2 linked regions of the Marinomonas mediterranea MMB-1 genome follow. The protein of the gene in region 1 interacts with the protein of each later gene in a pairwise test. Links are inferred from orthologs where the notes say so. Each region holds a gene or a part of one and is shown on either strand. Other genes may lie near its edges. The genes, in order: cysE and cysK.

Region 1 (3,154 bases):
GTCTCCACGCATTCATTGTCGAAACTTGATGCGTTGCTTGAGCGCTTAATTGACCTGAGTGATACTAACACTATGATGGTGCTGACGACGCCCATTGATCGAGAGTTACCGCTCAATGCAGAAGATGTTGAGGCGTTACTTTGAGTACATTTCTCGTCACGAAAGCTATTGTCTAAGCACTATTGTTTAAACGCGACAACTAAAAAACGGCTATTTTGAAACATAAGCAGCTCGAAGAGGGAATCAACGAGCTGCTTGTTTTATTATGCGGTTACTGAGAGCGTTTTTTTGGATTGAGGCCACTGGCTGATGATCATGCCAGCGAATATGAGTGTGCAAGCGAAAATGGCCCGCGCGGTAAGCTCTTCACTTAAAAATATCCAACCTCCTAGAGCGGCAAAAACAGCTTCAGTTGAAAGGATTAAAGCGGCAATGCTTGGAGAGACCCCTTTTTGCCCTAACATTTGTAACGAATAAGCAATAGCTGACGATGCAATGCCTGTATAGGCAATCGGTAGCCAGCTTACTTCTATCGCGCTCCAAGACACTTCTTCAATTGAGAGAGCAACTCCCCAAGAGAGAGCGGCGACGACCATCAGTTGTATGACGGAAAATGTGATCACCGGAACACGATTAACGAAGTGATTAACAACCAATACATGGGATGCCCAGAAGAATGCGCCAACTAGCATCAAGCTATCGCCTTTATGCACCGTTAAGTTGGGTCCGACAGTTAATAGATAAAAACCAACGACGGTAAACGCTATTCCAAACCAAACTTTTCGCTCAATTCTATGTTTTAGGAATAGTCCCATTAGTGGCACGATAAGCATGTAAATGGCCGTGATAAAGCCTGCATTCGCTGTACTTGTGTACTGTATGCCGACCTGCTGCAGTGTTGATCCAATAAAAAGTATAACCCCGCCAGAGAGTCCGGCTTTTAATGATACAGCTAGATCAATAGTGCTCTTTCTGTCAAAAATAATGGCGAGTGGCAGCATGGCTAATGTAGCCAGTGTGAAGCGAGCAGCATTAAATCCATATGGACCCAGTTCTTCCATGCCGATGTTCTGAGCCACAAAGGCAAAGCCCCAAATTGCGGCGGTAATCCATAAAAATAGGTGGGATATAGACATAATTCTCTTACTTATTCGGGTTGATGTTGAGCTTCATTTTAGTGTGTGAAAGGGGTTGTAATACAGTTTAATTCTTTCGTTTTAAAGGTGTTGATCTTAATAAAAGTGGTTTTTTTATGGTGATTACTTTGGAATCGAAAGTGGTTGTTTCAAAATATCGCTAAGCAAATGAAGGAAGCTTTATTTGCTACGATTTAATTTACGTCGATGCAAGAGGTGCTCTAAAGTGAGCTCATTGTATGAGGGAAGTAGCAAGGCGATAGGATAGGCAGGGTATCGCCTTGCTGCACTCTTATTTTTCTTTAATGCAATTTGAAATGGAATGGTCCATCGCTCTTGACGGCTCAGGCTCTCTGTTTCGGCCTACTACTTTTGCAGGTACACCCGCTACGGTAGTGTGTGCTTTTACTGCTTCAAGAACGACGCTCCCTGCGCCCACTTTGGCGCCCTCGCCTACTTCAATATTACCGAGGATTTTAGCGCCTGCGCCAATTAATACGCCAGAGCGAATTTTTGGATGTCTGTCGCCATGTTCTTTGCCAGTACCGCCTAGTGTGACGGACTGAAGGATGGAAACGTTGTCTTCTATCACACACGTCTCGCCGACGACTAAGCCCGTTGCGTGGTCAAGAAGAATGCCACAACCAATTTGTGCTGCTGGGTGAATGTCGACACCAAATGTCATCGACATCTGACTTTGAATATAAAAGGCTAAGGTTTTTCTGTTTTCATTCCAAAGCCAATGAGCAACTCGATAGGCCTGAAGTGCATGAAAACCTTTGAAAAACAGCAAAGGTGTTGTATATCCGTCCGATGCAGGGTCACGTTCATTTATTGAAATTATATCTTTTTCTACGCGTCGAACTATGTCAGAGTTAGAAGCTGTCATGGCTTCTTCAAACACTTCACGTAATACCATGGCCGGGATTGAGCTGCTGTCTAGCTTGTTAGCCAGCAGAAAACTCAAAGCCGAAGCCAAGGAGTCATGGCGTAAAATGGTCGTGTTGAAGTAACTCGCTAATATGGGTTCTTCATGAGAAAGGTGTTTTGCTTCCTCTTGAAGCGATCGCCATAAATTGTCCGATGTTACGTTAGCGTACATAGTATTACTCAAGATCTATTTACCTGTATTGATTCACAGCTAGAATGAAGGTTATGGGGTTAGCATGTACGAAAACAAGAGTGCAAGTAAAGTAAATACTGTCTGCTTGGAGATAATATGAATCAAAAAACGGTTGCTGATGCGTTAAATGTATTTTATGAGTTGGGTTCTGCGCTATCAGACGCATACTGGGAAACCAATGACATCGATAATAAAGACATTTTTTTTGCAATGAAACTCATGCTTCAAGAAGAGCTGGATGAGCTTCATAAGTTAAGTATGCAAGACCATATTTATCCTTACGAACCGATTAATCCAAATGTTGTTCGTTTGAGTGGTAAGCTGCGAACCTTGCATAAAGGACTGGATGATATCGTGTATAGACCGCAAACACTGATGTTGCTTGAGGAGTTGATTCCAAGCGCCTGTGATTTATTTGAAAAATAGTGTTTTGTAAGACCTTGTGTCATTACACAAGGTCTTACAAGGTTGTGTTTCTGTTTTTAGTGATTTCACTCTCTTACCCGTCGTCGAGTTGGGTGGGATCTAACTAGTGCTTGCTGTATATTCCTCAATCGCAAGATTACGCCAGAATTTAGGTCAAGCTAGCTAGTGAAGGTGCGAACAAGTCCACTGGCTTCTGCGTGTGGATAACGCTTCTATATTCGTACCTTGCCTAGAAGTAGAAGCAACCTAGAACCTATTTAGAGGTCGCCTCGTTTTAGTGCTCTTACAGTGAAACGAGAAGGGTGTAACGCGTCCACACACGTTTGCTCTATCGGCGCGATTTGTCCAATGATCAAAGAGGTCAAATAGCGAGCAGATAGCGGGGCACTAACAAGTCCGCGTGAACCATGCCCTATGTTGACAAAGAGCCCTTCGACAAACTCCGTATTGTCTTCTGTTTCCCACTTCG
Region 2 (3,321 bases), 1.3 Mb from region 1 along the record:
ATGACATTTTTCTCTGACGGGGAAGATCATTACAGCCATCGTGTGCGCATTGTATTAGCTGAAAAAGCGGTAACAGTGGAAATTATTGATGTTGATCCTTTCAACAAACCTGATGAGCTTGTGGAAGTTACCCCATACAACGAACTGCCTGCTTTAGTAGACCGAGATTTGTCTTTGTACGAGCCAAACGTGATGATGGAATACTTGGATGAGCGTTTTCCTCATCCTCCGTTGTTGCCAGTGTATCCTGTTGCGCGTGGTGAAAGCCGTCTTTACATGTACCGTATCCAAAGAGACTGGGCGGTATTGGTTGATTTGATTTTGACGAGCAAAGACAAAGACGCTGTTGAAAATGCTCAGAAAGAGTTGCGTGAAAGCTTGATTAACGTTTCTCCGATCTTTGAAGAGAAGCCTTATTTCATGAGCGAAGAATTCACAATGGTTGATTGCTGCCTTGCTCCAATCTTGTGGAGATTGCCAATTCTAGGTGTTGATATTCCTAAAGAGCAGGCGAAAGGTTTATACAAATACATGGACCTTGTTTTTGATCGTGAGTCTTTCAAAGAAAGCCTGTCTGAAGCAGAACAGGAAATGCGTTTAGACTGATCGTCTATACGTCTTATAGTTTTTATATTTTTCAAAAGGGGCCTAAGCCCCTTTTTTATTATACTACCGAGGTTGAAACATGATCCCAAAACGCTCGTATTTATTGAATGCAACTTATGAGTGGGTAGCTGATAACAATATGACTCCGTATTTACTTGTTGATGCAGAGCATGAGAAAGCGGTCGTTCCAACAGAATTTGTTCAGGACGGACAGATTGTTTTAAATATTAGTATGTCGGCCGTGCGCAATCTGTTAATGGATAAAATGGGCGTGAGTTTTGAGGCGCGATTTGGTGGTAAACCTATGCAGGTGTACGTTCCAATTGAAGCGGCATTGGCCTTGTACGCAAAAGAAAGCGGTGATGGCCTTGTATTTCCTGATGAAGCGTTTGAGCCAGAGGAATTGGATCCTGAACCAGAGCCACCGAAGCCAGAAAAAGGCTTTCAGTTAAAAGTCGTTAAATAGTAAGTCAGACTTGTATGAAAAAAGCTCAGCCTAGTGGCTGAGCTTTTTTATGTGCTTTATTGAACAAGTTCGTTGTCTGAGAATTCACCTTCAAAAAGAGCGGTAGAAAGATAGCGTTCGCCTGAGTCTGGCAAAATCACAACGATCTTTTTATCAGCGAATTCATCAGAAGCCGCTAACCTTTCTGCTGCAACAACGGCAGCGCCACATGAGATACCGCAAAGAATGCCTTCTTCTCTCATTAGGCGTTTTGCCATATCGATAGCGTCTTCATTTGAGACTTGCTCGACACGATCAACAACAGACAGATCAAGGTTTTTAGGAACAAAGCCCGCGCCGATACCTTGAATTTTATGAGGAGCAGGTGTTGGTGTTTCGCCATTTAGCGTTTGAGTGATCACAGGCGATGTTGTTGGCTCAACAGCGACACTGATAATGGCTTTCCCTTGTGTGTTTTTGATGTAGCGACTAACACCAGTTATCGTCCCACCAGTTCCGACACCGGAAACCAGAACGTCGATCTCGCCGTCAGTGTCTTTCCAAATCTCAGGGCCTGTTGTTTTCTCATGGATCTCTGGGTTTGCTGGATTTTCAAATTGTTGCAGCAACACAAAGCTTGGGTCTTCAGCAATCTCTTTTGCTTTTTCGATTGCGCCTTTCATGCCTTTTGCTGGCTCAGTTAGGACAATTGTTGCTCCTAAAGCTTTCATTACTTGGCGGCGTTCTAGACTCATGCTTGAAGGCATCGTAATGGTAATTGGATAGCCTCGTGCCGCTGCGACAAAGCACAATGCAATTCCCGTATTACCACTGGAGGGCTCAACAAGCGATTTACCTTCCGTTAAAACACCGCTTTTTTCCGCATCCCAAACCATGTTTGCGCCGATACGACACTTTACAGAAAAGGCTGGATTTCTCGACTCGAGCTTGGCCCAAATGTTTCCATTTCCGATGCGATTCAATTTAACAAGTGGTGTATCGCCAATTGTAAGTGAGTTGTCGTTAAATACTTTTTCAGACATAGCCTTTTCCTCTGTATGTTTGTTTTCATTATGATGGGGCAGGACGGTGTATTTTCAATCCAATATAACGATAAAAATGTCTAAATAGCAAAAATTCTCATTTGTCTGCTTTAGAGACGATCAATTTTATAAAAGTCGCAGTCTTAAAGAAGTTGCACTATCCCGTCCCTTGTTTAAATCAGGTAGAATGTTTGCTAATTAAAGTGACTAATAAAAGCGCCCCGATATTTCTTTGCGCGCTTTTATGTATTTAGGGTTTAGCATTGCATACTGACATACAAGAAAAATTGATGGCGAAAGATCGTCACGCCATTCAGAGAAAAATTGACACAATATCCAAACGATCTTCCGAAAATAGCCCAACAGACAAGCTTCAAAACGAGTTAAATAACTTAATTGAACGCTCTCGGCGGATGTTTGAAGAGCGTGAAGCGTCGATGCCTGACATTAAATACGACGAGTCGTTGCCGGTTGCAGCAAAAGCCAAGGATATTGTTAAAGCCATTGAAGAGAATCAAGTGGTTATTATTGCAGGCGAAACCGGATCTGGTAAAACAACACAGCTGCCGAAAATGTGTTTGCAAGCAGGTCGAGGCATTGCGGGTCAAATAGGGCACACTCAACCTAGACGAATTGCCGCACGAAGCGTGGCAGAGCGTATTTCTGAAGAACTCAATGTTGAACTTGGCACCGCCGTGGGTTATCAAGTCCGTTTTACTGATGAAAGTCAGGAAACAACGCTGGTTAAACTGATGACCGACGGGATCTTATTGGCTGAGATCCAACAAGATAAATTTCTTCAAAAGTACGACACTATCATTATTGATGAGGCGCATGAACGAAGCCTAAACATAGACTTCCTTTTAGGGTACCTAAAGCGCGTTCTTAAATCGCGACCAGACCTTAAAATCATTGTGACCTCAGCAACGATTGACGTGGAACGTTTCTCGAAGCATTTTAGTGATGCACCGGTTTTTGAAGTCTCGGGCAGAACATACCCTGTTGAAATTCGCTATCAACCGTTACTCAGTAAATCGGACTACGAAGAGCTGGACGAAGATCAAAGCATGGAACAAGGTATATGCGATGCCGTTGCTATGTTGATCGAAGAAGAAAGGCAATCAGGTTATCGAGGCGCAGGCGACATACTTGTGTTCTTACCTGGTGAGCGTGAGATACGAGAAACGGCTGAACAGTTAAGGCGCGCAGAGTTTAGAAATACCGAAG

The links.
Region 2: the proteins of cysE (region 1) and cysK interact in binary tests that used the Escherichia coli proteins (3 or more experiments, as listed by UniProt). The link is inferred for Marinomonas mediterranea MMB-1 from one-to-one orthologs.

What each region holds. Positions count from the first base shown.
Region 1 is NC_015276.1:3,296,628-3,299,781, reverse strand. What follows is about bases 334-3,154. They hold cysE (serine O-acetyltransferase), read right to left. Parts: upstream 2,239-3,154; coding sequence 1,429-2,238; downstream 334-1,428. Other genes in these bases: mnmC (bifunctional tRNA (5-methylaminomethyl-2-thiouridine)(34)-methyltransferase MnmD/FAD-dependent 5-carboxymethylaminomethyl-2-thiouridine(34) oxidoreductase MnmC), read right to left, coding at 2,943-3,154; MARME_RS15105 (hypothetical protein), read left to right, coding at 2,356-2,685; MARME_RS15115 (DMT family transporter), read right to left, coding at 334-1,136. Also shown: MARME_RS15120 (Lrp/AsnC family transcriptional regulator), read left to right, coding at 1-144; more of MARME_RS15115, read right to left, coding at 264-333.
Region 2 is NC_015276.1:1,988,012-1,991,332, forward strand. What follows is about bases 112-3,099. They hold cysK (cysteine synthase A), read right to left. Parts: upstream 2,095-3,099; coding sequence 1,129-2,094; downstream 112-1,128. Other genes in these bases: MARME_RS09075 (glutathione S-transferase N-terminal domain-containing protein), read left to right, coding at 112-606; MARME_RS09080 (ClpXP protease specificity-enhancing factor), read left to right, coding at 686-1,072; hrpA (ATP-dependent RNA helicase HrpA), read left to right, coding at 2,385-3,099. In the rest of the region: more of MARME_RS09075, read left to right, coding at 1-111; more of hrpA, read left to right, coding at 3,100-3,321.